2 regions of the Streptomyces sp. NPDC042336 genome follow, and region 1 is predicted to be linked to the other one. Evidence: riboswitches for the same ligand, from Rfam matches in the RefSeq annotation. Region 1 holds a riboswitch; the other holds the start of a gene.
The links. A riboswitch is a leader RNA that binds a small molecule or an ion and turns the genes downstream of it on or off. The one in region 1 is predicted to bind glycine.

Region 1 (6,288 bases):
CTCGATCTTGGCGCGCAGGTCCTCGACGTCGATCTCGCCGTCCTCGGCCGTCTTGACGACGACGACCTTCATGCCGGCCATCACGGCGCTGGCGGCGTTGGTGCCGTGCGCGGAGGACGGGATGAGGCAGACGGTGCGCTGGTCGTCGCCGTTGGCACGGTGGTAGCCGCGCACGGCGAGCAGTCCGGCGAACTCGCCCTGCGACCCCGCGTTCGGCTGGAGCGAGACCTTGTCGTACCCGGTGACCTCGGCGAGCCGCTCCTCCAACTCGCGGATGAGGGTCAGGTAGCCCTGCGCCTGATCGGCGGGCGCGAAGGGGTGCAGCGCGCCGAACTCGGGCCAGGTGACCGGCTCCATCTCGGTGGTCGCGTTGAGCTTCATGGTGCAGGAGCCCAGCGGGATCATGCCGCGGTCCAGCGCGTAGTCCCGGTCGGCGAGGCGGCGCAGGTAACGCAGCATCGCGGTCTCGGAGCGGTGCTGGTGGAAGACGGGGTGGGTCAGGAAGTCGTCGGTGCGCAGCAGTGCCTCGGGCAGCGACTCCCCGGTCGCCGCGTCCAGCGCCTCGACGTCGCCCTCGACGCCGAAGGCGTTCCACACCCCGCCGACCTGGGCGCGCGTGGTGGTCTCGTCACAGGCGAACGACACGTGGTCGGCGTCGACGAGCCGGAGGTTGATGCCGTTCTCGCGGGCGGCGTGGACGATCGCGTCGGCCCGGCCGGGCACCCGCGCGGTGACGGTGTCGAAGTAGGAGCCGTGGACGATCTCGACGCCGCCCTCGGCGAGACCGGCCGCGGTGACCGTGGCGTACCGGTGGGTGCGCCGGGCGATGGCCCGCAGGCCCTCGGGGCCGTGGTAGACGGCGTACATGCCGGCCATGACGGCGAGCAGCACCTGCGCGGTGCAGATGTTGCTGGTGGCCTTCTCCCGGCGGATGTGCTGCTCACGGGTCTGCAGGGCCAGGCGGTAGGCCTTGTTGCCGTCGGCGTCCACGGAGACGCCGACCAGGCGGCCGGGGAGGCTGCGGGCGAACTTCTCGTGCACGGCCATGTAGCCGGCGTGCGGCCCGCCGAAGCCCATCGGCACGCCGAAGCGCTGGGTGGTGCCGACGGCGATGTCCGCGCCCAGCTCGCCGGGCGAGGTGAGCAGCGTGAGGGCGAGCAGGTCGGCGGCGACGGTGACGAGCGCGCCGAGCTCGTGCGCCCGGTCGATCACCGGCTTGATGTCGCGGACGGCTCCGGAGGCGCCCGGGTACTGGATCAGGACGCCGTTGATCTCCCGCTCGGCGATCTCGGCCGGGATGCCCTCGCTCAGGTCGGCGACGACGACCTCGACGCCGGTCGGCTCGGCACGGGTCCGTATCACGGCGACGGTCTGCGGCAGCGCGTCCGCGTCGACCAGGAACAGACCCTTCTTGTTCTTGCCCATGCGCCGCGACAGGGCCATCGCCTCGGCGGCGGCGGTGCCCTCGTCGAGCAGCGAAGCTCCGGAGGTGGGCAGGCCGGTCAGCTCGGCGACCATGGTCTGGAAGTTCAGCAGGGCTTCGAGACGGCCCTGGGAGATCTCCGGCTGGTACGGCGTGTACGCCGTGTACCAGGACGGGTTCTCCATGACGTTGCGCAGGATGACCGGCGGGGTGAAGGTGCCGTAGTAGCCGAGGCCGATCATGGAGTCGAGGACCTGGTTGCGGTCGGCCAGGGAGCGCAGCTCGGCCAGCACCTCGGCCTCGGAGCGCGCGCCCGGCAGGTCGAGCGCGTCGGCGTTCTTGATCACATCCGGCACCGCGGCGGCCGTCAGTTCGTCGAGCGAACCGTAACCGACCTGCGCGAGCATCTTGGCCCTGGCCTCGTGGTCGGGGCCGATGTGGCGCTGCTCGAACGGCATGGCCTGTTCGAGTTCGGAGAGCGGAGTGCGGTGGGCGGTCATTGCGGAGGCCTCCTGGTCTGACGACCTTCGAGGGGCACCACGGCGCGGGTACCCGGACGGCCTCCCCCTCTGTCATCTCAACCTGAGAGCTTCACCGGGCGAGCCCTGGGGCTCTCCCGGCTTTCACCGTCGGTGAGAGCGGACGCCGTCGACACCCGCCCTGCTTTCCAGAGTGACCTCGTCCGTGCGGTACGTGAGCCTGAGAGATTCCGGGGAGGATTTGCTCCTTCGGCGCCTCCGATGGTGTCCGGAGGACTCTCCCGCGCGGGGTCAGCAGCCGTTTGCCAGCGTACCAGCGAGGCCGCCGCACGGAGTTCGAGTGGCCGACCGGCCACTTCTGCTCTTTTGTAGTACTTACGGATGATTAGGCGGCTGGTGTGCGACCCCAGTGCGGCCCAGTGGTGCGATCAAGTGGAGGGCCCCGTGCGTACTGACATCGATCCGCGGAACCTGATCGGCCGCAAGGCGTTCGACCGCGACGGCACCAGGATCGGCACCGTGGACGAGGTCTACCTCGACGATGCCACCGGCGTCCCGGAGTGGGCGGCGATACGGACCGGTCTCTTCAGCAGGGACGCCTTCGTCCCCCTGGAGCCCAGCGAGCTGGTCGACGGCACCCTGCGCGTGCCCTTCGACCGGGCGCTGATCAAGGAGGCACCCGACTTCGGCGTCGGCCGCCACCTCTCGCCGGAACAGGAACTGCAGCTCTACCACCACTACGGCTTGGACGTGGCGGCCGCTCCCCCGCCTCCCGACCACGACTTCGGCAAGCTGGCCGGCAAGGGCAAGGGCGGCGACGAGGGCTGACCCGCCTCGCCCTCCGCCGCGGCGACCAGCGGCAGCGGGTCCGCGGGGGTCAGCTCCGGGTCGTCCACCGGAAAGGTCCGCACCCGCCCGACCCCCGAGTACGGCGTCTCGAACCGCACGGTGACCCGCCCGAGGCCGCTGCCCTGCACCCAGCCGTGCCCCAGCTCCGTGTGCCGCACGTCGTGCCCCGCCGGCCACCGGCGCTCGGCGGGCGGGGGGCTGTGCTCCTCGGCGGGCTCGGTCTCGGGCTCCTCGGCCAGTTCCGCGGCCCGGTCCCCCGCCGCCTGGGCGAACAGGTCCTCCTGGGTGTAGTCGGCCAGCCCGCTGACACCCACCCCGAGCAGACGCACGCCGCCCGTGGTGTCCACCGAGTCCAGCAGTCTGGCGGCCGCCTCGCGCACCACCGCGGGGTCGTCGGTGGGCCCGCGCAGGGTCTCGGAGCGGGTCAGGGTGGAGAAGTCGTATCTGCGCACCTTGAGCACGATGGTCCGCCCGGACAGGCCGGAGGCGCGCAGTCGCCGCACGCAGCGGTCCGCGAGCCGTCCCACCTCGACGCCGACCCGCACCCGGTCGTGGATGTCCACGTCGTAGGTGTCCTCGACCGACACGGACTTGGTCTCCCGCTCGGCCACCACGGGCCGCTCGTCCCGCGCCAGCGCCATGGCGTACAGGGCGTGGCCGTGCGCCTTGCCCAGCAACCGCACCAGCTCGTCCTCGCCCGCCTCGGCGATCTCGCCGACCGTGGTGATCCCGGCCCGTCGCAGATGGTCCCCCGTGGCCGGTCCCACGCCGGGCAGCGTGCGCACCGTCATCGGCCCCAGCATGGCCCGCTCCGTCCCCGGCGGGATGAGCACCAGTCCGTCGGGCTTGGCCTGCTCGGAGGCGATCTTGGCGAGCATCTTGGAGGCGGCGAGCCCCACCGACCCGGTGAGGCCGGTGACGGTGCGGATGGCCGTGCGCAGCCTCACCCCGGCCAGTCGCGCCGACTCCGCGTCCCGGGCCGCCCCGCCGGCCTCCAGGTCCACGAATGCCTCGTCCAGGCTCAGCGGCTCCACCAGCGGCGACAGCTCCCGCAGCAGCCGCATCACCTGCTCGCTGATCGACCGGTACAGCTCGAAGCGCGGAACGAGGTAGGCGGCATGCGGCGCGAGCCGTCGGGCCTGGCCCATGGGCATCGCGGAGTGCACCCCGAACACCCGCGCCTCGTACGAGCAGGTGGCGACCACGCCGCGCGGTCCGAGGCCGCCCACCACCACGGCCTTCCCGCGCAGGCTCGGCTTGGATGCCTGCTCCACCGAGGCGAAGAAGGCATCCATGTCGAGATGCAGGATCGTGGGCGCGGTTCTCACATCTCCGATGCTGCCCTACGCCACTGACAATCCCGCCCTCGCCGGCAGGACGGAACCCGCGGCGCGGCGGGGATCAGACCGCCCGGTTGTTCCGCCGCCGGGCCAGCTCGTCGGCCGGATTGTGCCCGACCAGGGTCTCCCCCGTGTCGATCCGCTCCCCGTGCAGCTGGGACAGCGCGCTCTCCACGTCCCGCCACACCACGCCGACGGCGATCCCGAAGACGCCCTGGCCGCCCTGGAGCAGGGCGTGCACCTCGTCGGGCGAGGTGCACTCGTAGACGGTGGCGCCGTCGCTCATCAGCGTCATCCGCTCGAGGTCGCGGAAGCCGCGCTCCCTGAGGTGCTGGACGGTGGTGCGGATGTTCTGCAGGGACACTCCGGTGTCCAGGAAGCGCTTGACGATCTTCAGCACGACCACGTCGCGGAAGCTGTACAGGCGCTGCGTTCCGGATCCGTGCGCGGGCCGCACGCTGGGCTCGACGAGGCCCGTACGGGCCCAGTAGTCGAGTTGCCGGTAGGTGATGCCGGCGGCCGCGCAGGCCGTAGGGCCGCGATAGCCGATCTGCTCGGACGCCATGGACGTCGCCCCTCCGCTGGTCGGCACCGCTGCCGGTCGCTGCGGACCGGGATCGGCCGCGCCACCGTGCTGGGCGTGCCCCGCGCTCGCGCGCAGCCGGGAGCCCGGGGGCGGGTACGGACCGCCTGCCCCGAGGCTGTGCCCGGGGCCACCCCCAACCGTACCGTCGCCGCTGATTCTCACGCCGACCTCCGTCCTTGACCTGCCTCCTCGAAGGTAGGCAGTCACCAAGGGTGCGTCAACGATCGCCACACTCGGCACGCCGAGTGATAATCACCCTACGAGTGGTTTCCCGTGCCCTGTCCCGGGAAAGGCTAGCCGGATGTGCGCGGACGGGGCCGCGTCTCACTGGTTGCTGGACCCGAAGTCCTCGGGCGAGATCTGGTCGAGGAACTCGCGGAACTTCTCCACCTCGTCCTCCTGCTCGTCCGGAATGGCGATGCCGGCGTCGTCGAGGACCGTGTCACTGCCGTAGATCGGCGTACCGGTGCGCAGGGCCAGCGCTATGGCGTCGGACGGCCTGGCACTGACCTCGACCCCGCTCGCGAAGACCAGCTCGGCGTAGAAGACCCCGTCCCGCAGGTCGGTGATGCGCACTTCCGTGAGCTCCTGGCCGACGGCTTCCAGCACGTCCTTGAACAGGTCGTGGGTCAGCGGCCGCGCAGGAGCCATGCCCTGCTGGGCGAAGGCGATCGCCGTCGCCTCCCCCGGCCCGATCCAGATGGGAAGGTAACGGTCGCCGCCCACCTCGCGCAGCAGCACGATCGGCTGGTTGGAGGGCATCTCGACCCGGACACCTACGACATCGAGCTCGTTCACACAGCAACCCTAGGCCGTGCCCGGGACGTTTGGGTAGTCGGGCCGGGATCGGGTGGGCGATCCGGGTCTGCCCGGGCGAGGATCCGGCCCGTGACCCTCAGGGCAGCCGCACGCCCAGGGCGGTCTGCACCAACGCGGCGTGCAGCTTCACCGCCAGCCCCGCCAGCTCCTTGGTGCGGGCTTCCGCGTGTGCCCTGGTCTGCGGGTTGCGGTGCCGCTTCAGCGGGGCCACCACCTGGTCCACCAGCCCGGCCTCCCGGTCGGCTGCGGCCTTCATCACCCGCAGGTGCCGCGGCTCGATCCCGAACCGCCCCAGCTGCACCACCAAGGACGCCACCGTGACCGCCTCGGCGTCGTACGCCCCGTCGGGCAGCGGGGCGAGGAGTCCGTACGACTCCCACTCCTTCAGCTCCTGGTCACCGATCCCAGCCGCGGCGAGCAGCTCGTCCCGCCCGATCCGGGCCACCGTCGGGCTCTCGGCAGGCTCCGCCACGGCCGCGTCCCCGTCCCGCTGGCGGCCGACCCTCGGCAGGGCCACGGCCTCGCCGCGCTCCACGGCGTCCAGGTGCTCGCGGATCACCTTGAGCGGCAGGTAGTGGTCCCGCTGCATGCGCAGCACCCGGCCGAGGCGCTCGACGTCGTGCGCGCTGAACTTGCGGTACCCGGCCGGGGTCCGCCGTGGCTCGACGAGGCCCTCCGACTCCAGGAAACGGATCTTGGAGATGGTGATGTCGGGGAACTCGTCACGCAGCGCGCTCAGCACTGCGCCGATGCTCATCAGCCCACTGTCCGTGGCGGCGGCGCCTTGCCCGG
Region 2 (6,288 bases), on a different contig from region 1:
ATCGCCCTCGGAGCGCAGCTTGCGCGCGGTGTTCGCGGCGCGGCGGCGGACCTTGAGGCCGCCCGGCAGGATGCCCTCGCGGGTCATGCCGCGCTCCACGCACGCCTGCATCACGCGCCAGATCTCCAGCAGGCCCTCGCGGATCTCGTCCTCGTCGCGCCAGGCCCGCTCGTTCTCCAGCATCAGGGCGGAGATGGACAGGCCCGTCTCCCGGGCCAGGCGCAGCAGCTCGTCGCCGGTGCGGAAGGGGTACTTGAGCACCGTGTCGTCGAGCACGATGCGGTCCGCGCCCACCGCGTCCTCGTCGACGACGAAGCCGCCGCCGACCGAGTAGTAGGTCTTGGTCAGCACCTCGGCGCCCTCGGCGTCGTACGCCCACAGCGTCATGCCGTTGGCGTGGTAGGGGAGGGCCTTGCGGCGGTGCAGGACCATGTCGTCGTCGTAGGAGAAGGCGATCTCGTGCTCGCCGAGGAGGCTGATGCGGCCGGCGGATTTGATCGTCTCGACGCGGTCGTCGGCCGTCTCCACGTCGACCGTGCGCGGTGAGTCGCCCTCCAGGCCGAGCAGCACCGCCTTGGGGGTGCCGTGGCCGTGGCCGGTGGCGCCGAGCGAGCCGTACAGCTCGGCGCGGACCGAGGCGACGGAGTCCAGCAGCTCCTCGTTGCGCAGGCGGCGGGCGAACATGCGGGCCGCGCGCATCGGGCCGACCGTGTGCGAGCTCGACGGGCCGATGCCGATCGAGAACAGGTCGAAGACCGAGATGGCCACGGGGACTCCTCAGAACGGGGGTGGTGCAGAGGGAGGGGTGCTCCGGGCGGGGCGCCGGACCGCTTGTGGCGGGTGCGGCGCCCCACTCGAAGGCGTGGTGTCTACTTGTTCAGACCCGGGTACAGCGGGTGCTTGTCGGCCAGGGCCTTCACCCGGGCCTTGAGGGCGTCGGCGTCGTAGGACGGCTTCAGCGCCTCGGCGATCACGTCCGCGACCTCGGCGAAGTCCTCGGCGGTGAAGCCGCGGGTCGCCAGGGCCGGCGTACCGATGCGCAGGCCGGAGGTCACCATCGGCGGACGCGGGTCGTTCGGGACGGCGTTGCGGTTGACCGTGATGCCGACCTCGTGGAGTCGGTCCTCGGCCTGCTGACCGTCCAGCTCGGAGTCACGCAGGTCCACCAGGACCAGGTGGACGTCCGTGCCGCCGGTCAGGACGGAGACGCCCGCCGCCTTCGCGTCGTCCCGCACCAGGCGCTCGGCAAGGATGCGGGCACCCTCCAGCGTACGGCCCTGGCGCTCCTTGAAGTCCTCGCTCGCGGCGACCTTGAAGGCGACGGCCTTGGCGGCCACCACGTGCTCCAGCGGGCCACCCTGCTGACCGGGGAAGACAGCGGAGTTGATCTTCTTGGCCAGCTCGGCCGTGGAGAGGATCACACCGCCGCGCGGGCCGCCCAGCGTCTTGTGGGTGGTGGTGGTCACCACGTGGGCGTGCGGGACCGGGTTCGGGTGCAGGCCCGCCGCGACCAGGCCGGCGAAGTGCGCCATGTCGACCATCAGGTACGCGCCGACCTCGTCCGCGACCTTGCGGAACGCGGCGAAGTCCAGCTGACGCGGGTACGCCGACCAGCCGGCCACGATCAGCTTCGGCCTGGTCTCCTTGGCGAGGCGCTCCACCTCGGCCATGTCCACCTGGCCGTCGTCGCCGACGTGGTAGGGGACGACGTTGTAGAGCTTGCCGGAGAAGTTGATCTTCATGCCGTGGGTCAGGTGCCCGCCGTGGGCGAGGTTCAGGCCCATGATCGTGTCGCCGGGCTTGAGCAGCGCGAACATCGCGGCCGCGTTGGCCTGGGCGCCCGAGTGCGGCTGCACGTTGGCGTGCTCGGCGCCGAAGAGCGCCTTGACCCGGTCGATGGCGATCTGCTCGACCACGTCGACGTGCTCGCAGCCGCCGTAGTAGCGGCGGCCGGGGTAGCCCTCGGCGTACTTGTTGGTGAGGACCGAGCCCTGGGCCTCCATGACCGCGACCGGGGCGAAGTTCTCCGAGGCGATCATCTCGAGGGTGGACTGCTGGCGGTCCAGCTCGGCGTCGACGGCGGCGGCGACGTCCGGGTCCAGCTCGTGCAGGGGTGTGTTCAGAAGCGACATGGGGTCGGGACTCCTCAGCCGGCGATGAAGGCGGTGTACTCGTCGGCGGAGAGCAGGTCGGCCGGCTCGTCCGAGATCCGCACCTTGAACAGCCAGCCGCCCTCGAAGGGGGCGCTGTTCACCAGCGACGGGTCGTTGACGACGTCCTCGTTGACCTCGGTGATCTCGCCGGAGACGGGGGAGTACAGGTCGGAGACGGACTTGGTCGACTCCAGTTCGCCGCAGGTCTCGCCCGCGGTCACCGAGTCGCCGACCTCGGGAAGCTGCACGAAGACGACGTCACCGAGCGCGTTGGCCGCGTGCTCCGTGATGCCGACCGTCGAGACGCCGTCCTCGGCGCCCGACAGCCACTCGTGCTCCTTGCTGTAGCGCAGCTGCTGGGGGTTGCTCATGGCCTGAATTCTCCTGTACGCGAGGAAGTGGCTGGTGAAGGGGGTGAAGAGGGAGTGCTGAGTGACCCAGGGGACTGCCGTGCGGGGGCGGCGCCCCGTGTCTACTGTCTACTTCTGGCGCTTGTAGAACGGCAGCGCCACGACCTCGTACGGCTCGTGGCTGCCCCGGATGTCCACACCGACACCCTCGGTGCCGACAGCCGCGTGCGCGGGGTCGACGTACGCCATGGCGATCGGCTTGCCCAGCGTCGGGGACGGGGCGCCGGAGGTCACCTCGCCGATCACCTCGCCGCCCGCGACCACCTGGTACCCGGCGCGCGGGACCCGGCGGCCCTCGGCGACCAGGCCGACCAGGACGCGGGGCGGCCGGGAGGCGGCACGCTCGGCGGCCTCGGCCAGGGCGGCACGCCCGACGAAGTCGCCCTCCTTCTCGAACTTCACCACCCGGCCGAGACCGGCGTCGAACGGCGTCAGCGCGGTCGACAGCTCGTTGCCGTACAGCGGCATGCCGGCCTCCAGGCGCAGCGTGTCCCGGCAGGACAGACCGCACGGGATCAGCCCGGCGCCCTCGCCCGCCCGGGTCAGCGCCTCCCACAGTTCGACGGCGTGCTCGGGCTTCACGAACAGCTCGAAGCCGTCCTCGCCGGTGTATCCGGTACGCGCGATCAGCGCGGGAACGCCCGCGACCGTGCCGGGCAGGCCGGCGTAGTACTTCAGGCCGTCCAGATCGGCGTCGGTGAGCGACGCGAGGATGCCGGGGGACTCGGGGCCCTGCACGGCGAGCAGCGCGTAGGCGTCGCGGTCGTCGCGCACCTCGGCGTCGAAGCCGGCCGCCCGCTCGGTCAGCGCGTCCAGCACGACCTGGGCGTTGGAGGCGTTGGCGACCACCATGTACTCGGTGTCGCCCAGGCGGTAGACGATCAGGTCGTCCAGGATGCCGCCGTCCTCGCGGCAGATCATGGTGTAGCGGGCCCGGCCCGGCTTCACGCTGCCGATGTTGCCGACCAGCGCGAAGTCGAGCAGCCCGGCCGCCTGCGGACCGGTGACGGTGATCTCGCCCATGTGCGAGAGGTCGAAGAGACCGGCGCGGGTGCGTACCGCGACGTGCTCCTCGCGCTCGGAGCCGTAGCGCAGGGGCATGTCCCAGCCGGCGAAGTCGGTCATCGTCGCGCCCAGCGCGCGATGCGTGGCGTCGAGCGCGGTACGGCGCGGTTCGGTACTGCTCATCGGTCGGTCGTCTCCCAGGACAGGACGTGGCGAGGTCGGTCCTCCCCATCTGTCATCGGAACCTGAGAGGTTCGCCACGGCCACCGCAGTACGGCGATCAGGGCTTGCACCTTGGGTGGGACCGCCGTCGGGGGCGGTCCGCTTTTCAGATGTGCCTCGCCCGCGCGGTAACGGGGCCTGAGAGATTCAAGGGAGGGACTTGCTCCTTCGGCGCCCCGGCGCGGCCGGGGACTCTCCCGCGCGGATTCAAACGGCCGGTATGCAGTTGGCGCCGCCATCATTGCACGCCCGGGCGATCCGTGGCAGACCGTGATCTGTAACCGGCTTGTGGCAGTAAGCGAACGAAAACGCGAGACCCGCGCATTACCTTCTCTTTACACTCGACGGGGAGGTGCTCGTGTACCGCCCCAGGGGAGGACGATCACGGTGAACAGGACCACGGCGTACGCCACGACCTCGGGACTCGCGCTGCCCAAGCAGCCCGCCGCCCCGGCCCCCGAGGCATGCGCCCCACTGACCGCACCCGTCGTCCGCGACCTGAGGGACCGCGACGGCCGCAGCCCGCACGCCCTGCTCTTCGGACCCCGGGACCTGGTGGTGATCACCGGCCTGCCCGGCAGCGGCAAGTCCACGCTGATGCGGCGCACCGTGCGCGGCGGCCGCGTCGACTCCCAGGACACCCGCGACCGCTGGGACCGCCGCATGCCGCGCTTCCTGCCGTACGCGCTCTACCGCCCCCTCGTCCGCCTCGCCCACTACGCGGGGCTGCGCCGCGCCCTGCGCTCCGGCGAGGGCGTCGTCGTGCACGACTGCGGCACCCAGGCCTGGGTGCGCGGCTGGCTGGCCCGCGAGGCCCGCCGCCGGGACGGCACCCTGCACCTGCTGCTCCTCGACGTCGCTCCCGACGAGGCGCTGGCCGGGCAGCGCGAGCGCGGCCGGGGCGTCTCGCGGTACGCGTTCCTGCGGCACCGCGCGGCCAACTCCCGCCTGCTGCGCGCGGTGACCGAAGGCACCCTGCCCGCGGGCTGCTCCTCCGCGGTCGTCCTCGACCGGGCTGCGGCCGACGCCCTGCGGCGGATCGCCTTCACGGGGTGACACACGGTAGGGCTCAGGGCCGAACGGGTTAGCCTTTCAGCCACGAACGGCGGTACCAGGCAGGCGGTAGGTAGGCAGATGGACTTCCCGGCACAGGCGCACCCCCACCCGCACGGCGGGTGGCCAGGCAACGAGCTGGAGGAGGTGCTGTCCGCCTCCCTCGGTATCCCGTCGGCCGGTGGCCGGATCGTGGAGGTCCTCGGCCGCAGCTTCGTCTGGGTCCCGCTGCCCAACGGCGGCGGCCCGCACAGCGGCCCCCTCGACCTGCCCTCGCTGGAGATCGACGGCCAGGCCTACGTGCCAGTGTTCAGCTCCGAGGAACAGCTGCGCCAGGTCGCGGGGGCGCACATGGCGTACACCATCGCCCCCGCCGCGGAGTTCGCCCGCGGGCTGCCCCCGCAGGTCGGCATCGTGGTGAACCCGGAGGGCGTGGTCGGCATCCCGCTGCCGCCGCCCGCCGTGGCCGAGCTGTGCCGGGCCGGCCGCACCCCCCTGGACGGGCCCGCGTCCGGCGGCCGGGTCCGCCTCTTCGAGCCGGACTGGCAGGACGACCCGGTGGACTTCCTGGCCGCGGCCTCCTCCGAGTTCGCCGCCATCGGCGTCGTCCGCAGCGCGCGCCGCTGCCTGGCCGCCGTCGAGACCGCCGACCCGGTCCTGTTCGTCGGCGTCGAACTGACCCACTGGGAGGGCGACGCCCGCGCCCTCCCCCTGGACGCCCTCGGCCGCGCCCTCGCCAAGTCCCCCCTGAAATGGCAGGTCAACCTGATCCTCCTGGAAGCAGCCCAGGACCCGGTCTGCGACTGGATGCGGGAGAAGGTCAGGCCCTTCTACAGCCAGGGCTTGTAAGCGCCGGACAGGGACAGCGCCCTGAAGGGGCGCGGGGCTGTGACATGTGCGGCTCCGCCGCGTGGGCGCGACAAGCCACGACGAAACCCGCACCCGCCGGACGGCAAGGAGCCCCCAGCTCCTGGGCACCCCCGCACCCGGCGGAGCCTTAAGCTGGGTCCGACACCGGGGGAACTCTCGAAGGGGCGATACGCGTGAGCGCCAGCGGCACCACGACCGGACAGGTCGAGCACATGCTGCGCCAGGTGACGCCCGGGCGCTACGACGCCTACGAGGCCCTGCTGCGCGCCCTCGCCACCCCCGCCTCCGGCCAGGTCTGGATGCTGCTGTGGCACGGCCAGGCCGGCTCCCCGGACGCCCAGTACGGGAACATGGAGGTCGACGGCTACGGCTACGCCCCCTGCGTGACCTCCGCCCAGGAGCTCTCGGCCAGCGGCTGGAACCGGTCGTACGAGGTGGTCGACGGCCTGGAGGCCGCCCGCGCTCTCTACCCCGACCACTACGGCCTGTGGCTCAACCCGCACGCCCCCGGCGGCGGCGTCGGCATCCCCTGGCTCGACCTGCGCCGCATCGCCTCCGGCCTGGACCGCCAGCCC

Region 2: it holds a riboswitch for glycine, as region 1 does, so the genes downstream of both, gcvT (glycine cleavage system aminomethyltransferase GcvT) here and gcvP (aminomethyl-transferring glycine dehydrogenase) in region 1, are expected to answer to the same signal.

What each region holds. Positions count from the first base shown of each region.
Region 1 covers NZ_JBVJEA010000002.1:697,758-704,045, forward strand. Annotated here, with positions in the region: gene gcvP (aminomethyl-transferring glycine dehydrogenase) at 1-1,923, opposite strand, end outside; glycine riboswitch at 2,101-2,196, opposite strand; gene ACZ6IM_RS08645 (PRC-barrel domain-containing protein) at 2,347-2,730, shown strand; gene ACZ6IM_RS08650 (DNA polymerase IV) at 2,640-4,079, opposite strand; gene ACZ6IM_RS08655 (MerR family transcriptional regulator) at 4,153-4,839, opposite strand; gene ACZ6IM_RS08660 (bifunctional nuclease family protein) at 5,002-5,475, opposite strand; gene ftsR (transcriptional regulator FtsR) at 5,573-6,288, opposite strand, start outside.
Region 2 covers NZ_JBVJEA010000027.1:44,772-51,059, reverse strand. Annotated here, with positions in the region: gene ACZ6IM_RS35840 (L-serine ammonia-lyase) at 1-768, opposite strand, end outside; gene glyA (serine hydroxymethyltransferase) at 870-2,132, opposite strand; gene gcvH (glycine cleavage system protein GcvH) at 2,147-2,524, opposite strand; gene gcvT (glycine cleavage system aminomethyltransferase GcvT) at 2,633-3,751, opposite strand; glycine riboswitch at 3,791-3,906, opposite strand; glycine riboswitch at 3,907-4,000, opposite strand; gene ACZ6IM_RS35820 (AAA family ATPase) at 4,178-4,846, shown strand; gene ACZ6IM_RS35815 (enhanced serine sensitivity protein SseB) at 4,925-5,692, shown strand; gene ACZ6IM_RS35810 (enhanced serine sensitivity protein SseB C-terminal domain-containing protein) at 5,887-6,288, shown strand, end outside.